2 regions of the Gluconacetobacter diazotrophicus PA1 5 genome follow, and region 1 is predicted to be linked to the other one. Evidence: predicted binding sites of a transcription regulator. Region 1 holds the regulator's gene; the other holds the start of a gene.
What was found. Region 1 encodes HrcA, which represses chaperone genes, less so after heat shock. Its sites were predicted from a motif close to GTTNGCACTCNCNNNNNGNGAGTGCNAAC; they were not measured.
Positions count from the first base shown of each region.

Region 1 (4,410 bases):
CGGATCGACGCCGCCATGGGTATAGAATTTCTGGTCCTCGGCCGCGATGATGGCGTTCTTCACCCGGTCGGGAATGGCGCTGTAGGGCACGAAGACGCGCCGTTCCGCCGCCAGTTCGGCCATCACGCGGTCGTCGCCGGAATAAAGCCGGCTCATGACCGGGGGCTGGTAGGTCCGCAGGCCGTCCACCGTCGGCAGGTCGGACACCAGTTGTTCGTATTTCGTCCATGCGACCAGGCCGCCGGCGGCCGTCGCCAGTATCAGCAGCGCCATCCCGCCCCCGGCGATGCGACGCACCAGGCGAAAGCGCGGCCGGCGCGGGCCGCCCCCCGGACCGGTCAGGCCGAAGCCGCCGGTACGGCCCGGGGGCGCCCCGCCGTCCGACGGGCCGTTCCCGCCCACGCGCGAGGTGACGAGCATCCGGCCGTCGCGGTCCGATCCGTTAGGAAAAATCATCCGGGGTCCAACAGGCGAGGTCCAAGGGAGCAATGTCCAGCACAAGAGGGTCCATCACGATAGGCGGTGTCCTAGCATTGTCGCGCGCCCGCGTCTCGTCCCGCGCTCAGGAACCCGACAGCCGGTGCCATTCCTCGCGCCCTTCCCTGTCCAGTTGCGCGAACGTGGCGTCGTCCAGCACCAGCCCGGCGGCGGCGGTGTTTTCATCCACATGGTCGGGGCTGCCGGTGCCGGGGATCGGCAGCATGACCGGAGCGCGGCGCAGCAGCCAGGCCAGCGCCACCTGCCCCGGCGTGGCTTGCAGGTCGGCCGCCGTCCGGGCCAGCGCGGTATGGCCCTGCGTCAGCCCGCCCGCCGCCAGCGGCGCCCAGGGAATGAAGCCGATCCCGTGCGCGATGCAGTATTCCAGCACGTCCTCGGACGCGCGGTTCACCAGGTTGTAGCGGTTCTGCACCGTGGCGACCGGGAAGAAGCGCGCCGCGCGTTCGATCATGTCCACCGAGACCTCGGACAGGCCGACATGGCGGATCAGCCCTTCCTGGCGCATCGCGGCGATCACCTCGAACTGCGCCTCGGGCGGGCAGTCGGGCCCCACGCGATGCAACTGCCACAGGTCGATCCGCGCCACGCCCAGGCGGCGCATGCTCATCAGCACACACTGGCGCAGGTAATTGGGGTTGCCGACCGGGCGCCAGATATCGGGACCATGCCGCGTGTGGCCGCCCTTGGTCGCGATCGTCAGCCCATCATAGGGATGCAGCGCGGCGCGGATCAGGTCCTCGCTGACACAAGAGCCGTAGCTGTCGGCGGTGTCGATCAGCGTGACGCCGCACGCCGCCGCGCGCCGCAGGGTGGCCAGGGAACGATCGCGGTCCGGCGGGTCGCCCCAGATGCCGCGCCCGGTGATGCGCATGGCGCCGAAACCCATCCGGGCGACCGGGATGTCACCGCCGATGGAGAAGAGTCCCGCCTGGCGGGCGTCTGGGTGGGACATTCGGGCCTCCTGCATGAAGAAGATTTCTTCTTTCTTCAAAAAAGAACGAAACAATATGGCACTGGCGAGGCAGTCACCCCAGCATCCGGCCGATAACCCGCGCGGTGTAATCCACCACCGGGATAATGCGGCCATAATTGATGCGCGTCGGCCCGATCACGCCGATCGCACCCACGATGCGGTTGCTGTCGGTCCGCGCCGGGGCCACCACCGCCGACATGCCCGACAGGCCGAACACGCCGCTTTCGGCCCCGATGAAGATCCGCACCCCCTCGGATTCCTGCGCCAGGTCCAGCAGGCGCAGCATCGTTTCCTGCGTTTCTAGCCGTTCGAACAGCATCTGGATGGTGGACAGGCGCTCGATCTCCGTCACGTCGGCCAGCAGCCGCGCCTGGCCGCGCACGAACAGCGTGCCGCCGCGATCCAGCTCGCTCCACGTCGCCAGGCCGCTGGCCACCACTTCGGCCGTCAGATGATGCAGTTCATTGCGATTGGCGGCCATGTTGGCGCTGACATGCTCGCGCAGGCCCTCCAGCGTGCGACCGGTCAGGTGGGCATTCAGGTAGTTCCCCGCCTCGACCAGAGCCGAGGGCGGCAGGCCGATCGGGGTTTCGATCACCCGGTTTTCCACCTGCCCGTCCGCCCCCACCAGGATGACCAGCGCGCGGCGCGGCCCTAGGGCCACGAATTCGATATGCTTCACCGCACCGTCGCTCTTGGGCGCCAGGACCAGACCCGCCGCCGAGGACAGGCCCGAGAGCATAGACGAGGCCTCGGACAGCATGTCCTGCAGCGACCGGCCGCGCATTTCCAGCGAGCGGGTGATCGTCTCGCGCTCGTCCTCGGTCAGGCTGCCGAACTGCAGCAGGCCGTCGACGAACAGCCGCACGCCCTTTTCGGTGGGCAGGCGGCCGGCCGAGGCGTGGGGCGAAAACAGCAGTCCGGCCTCGGTCAGGTCCGCCATGACGTTGCGGATCGTGGCCGGGGACAGCGACAGCGGCAGGCGGCGCGAGAGCGTGCGCGAGCCGACCGGTTCGCCGGTTTCCACGTACTGTTCGACGATTTCACGCAGGATCGCCGCGGATCTTGCGTCCAGCCCGGGCGGCAGGGCAGGACGGGGGGACAGCGTGGCGGGGTCCATCGGCCTTGGTTCCTCCCTGTTCGACCGGCCAGGAAACGCCAGCCCGAAAAAACGACCAGCCTAAATCTGGAACCGGAAGCGGGCCATGACAAGCACGGGACTGGAAATCCGTTCCCCGCTCGGGCTATGCCCGGCCCCTCGGCCTGCCGATCGGAGTACCGCCTTCATGACCACCCGCCCCTCGGGCCGCGCACCTGATGCGCTGCGCGCCATTTCCATCGAACCGGGCTTCGCCCACCATGCCGAGGGTTCGGCCCTGATCCGCATGGGCGGGACCGAGGTGCTGTGCGCCGCCACCGTCGAAAGCCGGGTGCCGCCGTTCCTGCGCGGCCAGGGCAAGGGCTGGGTGACGGCCGAATACGGCATGCTGCCCCGCGCCACCCATACCCGTGGCGGCCGCGAGGCCGCGAAGGGCAAGCAGTCGGGCCGCACCCAGGAAATCCAGCGCCTGATCGGCCGCTCGCTGCGTGCCGTCGTCGATCTGGAGGCGCTGGGCGAGATGTCGATCACCGTCGATTGCGACGTGCTGAACGCCGATGGCGGTACCCGCTGCGCGTCGATCACCGGCGCCTGGGTCGCATTGCGCCTGGCGCTGGAAACCCTGGTGCGCAACCGCGTGCTGGCCCGCCTGCCGCTGACGGCGCAGGTCGCCGCCGTATCCTGCGGCCTGACCGGGGCCGGCGCGGTGCTGGACCTGGATTATGACGAGGACAGCGCCGCCGCCGCCGACGCCAACTTCGTGCTGACCGAAACCGGCGGCATCGTCGAAATCCAGGCGACCGCCGAACACGCCCCGTTCGCGCAGGACCAGTTCGACACGCTGCTGCGTCTGGCGCGAACCGGCACCGCGCAGCTTTTCATCGCCCAGCGCCAGGCCGTGGACGCCGCCCTGACCGCGCGGACCGCACCGTGAGCGGGCAGGCGACACGCCGCCTGGCGCGCGGCGACCGGCTGGTCCTGGCCAGCCACAATGCGGGAAAGCTGGTGGAATTTTCCGCCCTGCTGGACGGATACGGCATCACCGTCCTCTCGGCCGGCCAGCTCGGCCTGCCCGAACCCGAGGAAACCGCCGAGACCTTCGTCGGCAATGCGGCCCTGAAGGCCCATGCCGCGGCGCAGGCCAGCGGCCTGCCGGCGCTGGCGGATGATTCCGGCCTGTGCGTCGCGGCCCTGGGCGGCGCGCCCGGGATCTATTCCGCCCGCTGGGCCGGACCGGAGAAGGATTTTCCGGGCGCCATGGCCCGTATCCACGAGGGCATCGGCGACGATCCCGACCGGTCGGCCTGGTTCGTCTCGGTGCTGTGCCTGGCCTGGCCCGACGGCACGATCCGCAGCTTCGAGGGCCGGATCGACGGCCGGATCACCTGGCCGCCGCGGGGCACCCACGGCCACGGCTACGACCCGGTCTTCACCCCCGAGGGCCGCGACCGGACCTTCGCCGAAATGCCCGAGGCCGAGAAAAACACCATCAGCCACCGCGCCCGGGCCTTCGCCCTGTTCCGTGACGCCTGCCTGCCCGGGGACTGAATACGCATCCACCGTACCCCCGGCGGGATCGTCCCGCCGGCACGCGCGACCGCACCCGGTTCGATACGGCACGCCGAGCCTCATTGAAGGACATCCGATGGGCAGCACATCACGCGGTGCAGGCAACCTGCACGACGCACGACGCCGGCAGGTGGTCCTGTCGGATTTCGTCGTCTCAGACAGTCTTTATGCCCCCTCGCTGCGGATCGCCCGGCACGATCACGAACTGGCCAGCCTGTGTCTTGTCCTGAGTGGCGGCTATCAGGAAGTTTTCGGGCAGCGCGCCCGCACG
Region 1 covers NC_010125.1:1,381,012-1,385,421, reverse strand. The annotation lists gene GDI_RS06555 (penicillin-binding protein 1A) at 1-456, opposite strand, end outside; gene GDI_RS06550 (aldo/keto reductase) at 563-1,450, opposite strand; gene hrcA (heat-inducible transcriptional repressor HrcA) at 1,524-2,591, opposite strand; gene rph (ribonuclease PH) at 2,758-3,504, shown strand; gene rdgB (RdgB/HAM1 family non-canonical purine NTP pyrophosphatase) at 3,501-4,118, shown strand; gene GDI_RS06530 (helix-turn-helix transcriptional regulator) at 4,216-4,410, shown strand, end outside.

Region 2 (4,410 bases), 720 kb from region 1:
TTCCGCAATCCCTTCCCCAGTCCCGAGGCCGCGGCCGCCGCCAACAACGGCACGCCGCCGCCCGACCAGTCGCGGCTGGCGCTGGTCTATACCGGCGGGCCGGACCGGATCTACGCGCTGCTGACCGGCTACCGCACGCCGCCCGCCGGCTACCGGCCCAGCCATCCCGGCGCGTTCTACAACCCGTACGCCGCCGACGGGGAAATCTCGATGCCGCCGCCATTGCATGACGGGCTGGTGGATTATGCCGACGGCACCCCGGCCACGACGGCGCAGGAAGCGCGCGACGTCACCACCTTCCTGGCCTGGGTGGCGCAACCCCATCTGGCGGAGCGCCATCGCCTGGGCATCCAGGTGACGCTCTATCTTCTGTTCCTCGCCGTGCTGGCGTTCCTTCTCAAACGGAGAATCTGGTCCGATGTCCATTAATCCCGCACCCAGCCCGTCCGACGCGGACGTGATCGAACCCGTCATCGGACTGATCGGCGGGTCCGGCCTGTATGACATCGACGGGCTGGAGGAAAAGGAATGGCGCACGGTGGAAACGCCGTGGGGCCTGCCGTCCGACCAACTCCTGTTCGGCCGGCTGGACGGAGTGCGCTGCGTGTTCCTGCCACGCCACGGGCGCGGGCACCCGATCCCGCCGTCGCGCCTGAACTACCGGGCGAACATCGCGGCGCTGAAGCAGTCGGGCGTGACCGACATCGTCTCGCTCTCGGCCGTGGGATCGCTGAAGGAGGAACTGCCGCCCGGGCATTTCGTCATCATCGACCAGTTCATCGACCGGTCCTTCGCGCGGGAAAAGAGCTTCTTCGATACCGGATGCGTCGCCCATGTCTCGATGGCCGACCCGCTCTGCCCGCGCATCGGCGACGCGCTGGAGGAAACCGCGCGCGGCCTGGGGCTGGACGTCACGCGGGGCGGGACGTACCTGGTGATGGAAGGCCCGCAATTCTCCACCCGGGCGGAAAGCAACCTCTACCGGTCCTGGGGCTGTTCGGTGGTCGGCATGACCAACATGCCCGAGGCGAAGCTGGCCCGCGAGGCCGAGATCTGTTACGCGACCGTCGCCATGGTGACGGACTACGATTGCTGGCACCCGGACCATGACAGCGTCACCGTGGATGCGGTGGTCAAGGTCATGCTGTCCAATGCCGATCGCGCCCGCGCGCTGGTCAAATCCGTCATTCCGGCCCTGGGCAGCCCGCGCGGCCCGTGCCGTGCCGGCTGCGACAGGGCACTGGAACATGCGCTGATCACCGCGCCCGACCGCCGCGACCCGGCCCTGCTGGCGAAGCTGCAATCCGTCGCGGGCCGGGTGCTGGCGCGGGGCTGATCCCGGCTAGAGGTTTTTTTCGAAGAAGGCCAGGCTGCGGGTCCGTGCCAGGGACGCGGCCTGGGCGTTGAAGCTGTCGCGTTCCGAACAGCCGAACCCGTGCCCCGCATCGGGGTAGGTGAAGATCGTGACCTCGGGGTGGGCAGCGCGGATGGCGGCGATGTCGGACATCGGGATCGATCCGTCGGTCTCGCCGAAATGCAGTTCCACCGGGCAATGGGGCGTCAGGTCCTTCTGTGCTGCGATCCCGGCGCCGTACCAGCCCACGGCGGCCGCGAACAGGTCGGTCCGGCACGCCGCCAGCCACGCCAGGGTCCCGCCCCAGCAATAGCCGATGATGCCGATCCGCGCGAGCCCCAGTGCCCGCGCGGCGGCGGTCAGGTCCAGCAGCGTCTCCTCGGGCGCGATCGCCGCCCGCAGGCGTAACCCCGTCTGCACGCCGTCGGAATCGTAGGCCAGTTCCACGTCGCGCTCCGCCCGGTCGAACAGGGCCGGCGCGATGACGCGATAACCGTCGGCGGCGAACCCGTCGCATACGGCGCGGATATGGGTGTTGACACCGAAAATCTCCTGCACCACCACAAGGGCGCGGGATGCGTCGGCGGGGCCGGCGAGGTAGGCCGATAAGGTATGGCCGTCCGATGCCGTCAGGCTGGTGATCGTACCCATGGACGAAATCCTCCTGCTTTCGAGTTTCTGGAAGAGTGCCGCCATGGCCGAAATCGTCAACCTGCGACAGGCCCGGAAACGCAAGGCCCGGGCCGACAAGGCGCGCGACGCCGCCGAAAACCGCGCGCTGCATGGCCGCACCCTGTCCGAACGCGCGCGCCGGAAGCAGGAAGCCGAACGGGCGGCGCGGACACTGGACGGCGCACGCCTGGACCCCGATCCGGGCGAACCCGGCCGGGACTGACCGGTCAATGCAGCGTGAGGCAGGTCCCGGCGTGGCGGATGGCGGGGGCGGCGATCAGGCCCTGCTGCGCCACCCGCACGGAATGCAGCCGTCCCTCGATCGACCGCGTCCAGAAATCGAGGAAGCGGCGCAATTCCGGGTAGGCGGGTGCGATGTCGAGGTCCTGCCAGATATAGGTCTGGAGCAGGACCGGGTGATCCGGCAGGCGATAGAGGATTTCGGCGGTCGTCAGGCGATAGTCGTGGAGCTGAAGCCGCAGGGTCATGGATGCCTCGCTGCATGATCGACAGGAACCGACAGAATCCAGCCTGCGTGACGCCTGGGCGGAAATTCAAGAAAAATTCTTTGTTCCCAAAAGATTGGCAGTCACCGGAAGAAAGTGCTGCCGATCCTTGACACGGACGGAGGGTGATCCTACCTGTTGCTGGCACTCTCGTGCGGAGAGTGCCAAAGCGATGCGGCCTGGCGCGCGCGCCAACCGGTGGCGTCGCTTATTCAAGGGCGTTACCTTTTTTGATGTGGAGCGATCCATAATGACCAATTTTCGGCCCCTGCATGACCGTGTGGTCGTCCGTCGCCTGACCGGCGAAGAGAAGACGGCCGGCGGCATCATCATCCCCGACACCGCCAAGGAAAAGCCGATGGAAGGCGAGGTCATCTCGGCTGGTCCGGGTGCGCGGAACGAGCAGGGACAGATCGTCGCCCTGGACGTCAAGGCGGGCGACAAGGTGCTGTTCGGCAAATGGTCGGGCACCGAAGTGAAGATCAATGGCGAGGAGCTGCTGATCATGAAGGAAAGCGACATCATGGGCGTGATCGCCTGAGGTCTCCCCTCCTTTTCCCTCTGATCGACAAGATTCCTACAGGAGAATTCTGATATGGCAGCCAAGGACGTAAAGTTCGGTGGTGACGCACGCCAGCGCATGCTGCGGGGCGTGGACATTCTGGCCGACGCGGTGAAGGTGACCCTGGGCCCGAAGGGCCGGAACGTCGTGCTCGACAAGAGCTTCGGCGCGCCGCGCATCACCAAGGACGGCGTTTCCGTCGCCAAGGAAATCGAACTGGCCGACAAGTTCGAGAACATGGGCGCCCAGATGGTGCGCGAAGTGGCGTCGAAGACCAACGACGTCGCCGGTGACGGCACCACGACCGCGACCGTTCTGGCCCAGGCCATCGTCCGCGAGGGTGCCAAGGCCGTTGCGGCCGGCATGAACCCGATGGACCTGAAGCGCGGCATCGACAAGGCCGTCATCGCGGTCGTCGAGGAGTTGAAGAAGAACACCAAGAAGATCACGACCCCGGCCGAAACGGCGCAGGTCGGCACGATCTCGGCCAACGGCGAGCATGAGATCGGCGAGATGATCTCGCAGGCCATGCAGAAGGTCGGCAGCGAAGGCGTCATCACGGTGGAAGAGGCCAAGGGCCTGCACACCGAACTGGACGTCGTCGAGGGCATGCAGTTCGATCGCGGCTATATCTCCCCGTATTTCATCACGAACGCGGAGAAGATGGTTGCCGACCTGGACAACCCCTACATCCTGATCCACGAAAAGAAGCTGTCGTCGCTGCAGCCGATGCTGCCGCTGCTGGAGAGCGTCGTGCAGTCCGGCCGTCCGCTGCTGATCATCGCCGAGGACGTCGATGGCGAGGCGCTGGCGACCCTGGTCGTCAACAAGCTGCGTGGTGGCCTGAAGATCGCCGCCGTCAAGGCGCCGGGCTTCGGTGATCGTCGCAAGGCGATGCTGGAAGACATCGCGATCCTGACCGGTGGACAGGTCATCAGCGAAGATCTGGGCATCAAGCTGGAGACCGTGACCCTGGCGATGCTGGGCCGTGCGAAGAAGGTCCGCATCGAGAAGGAAAACACCACGATCGTCGAGGGCGCCGGCGCGTCCGACGACATCAAGGGCCGTTGCGGCCAGATCCGCGCGCAGATCGAGGAGACCACCTCGGACTACGATCGCGAGAAGCTGCAGGAGCGTCTGGCGAAGCTGGCGGGCGGCGTCGCCGTCATCCGCGTCGGCGGCTCGACCGAGGTCGAGGTGAAGGAGCGCAAGGACCGCGTCGACGACGCGCTGCATGCGACCCGCGCCGCGGTCGAGGAAGGCATCGTCCCCGGCGGCGGCACGGCGCTGGCGCGTGCGTCCACCGCCCTGGGCAA
Region 2 covers NC_010125.1:2,096,672-2,101,081, reverse strand. The annotation lists gene GDI_RS09805 (cytochrome c1) at 1-429, shown strand, start outside; gene GDI_RS09800 (S-methyl-5'-thioadenosine phosphorylase) at 419-1,336, shown strand; gene GDI_RS09795 (dienelactone hydrolase family protein) at 1,343-2,005, opposite strand; gene GDI_RS09790 (DUF4169 family protein) at 2,004-2,249, shown strand; gene GDI_RS09785 (usg protein) at 2,254-2,514, opposite strand; gene GDI_RS09780 (co-chaperone GroES) at 2,783-3,073, shown strand; gene groL (chaperonin GroEL) at 3,128-4,410, shown strand, end outside.
Region 2: the regulator HrcA is predicted to act here: its motif matches at 2,673-2,701, upstream of GDI_RS09780 (co-chaperone GroES).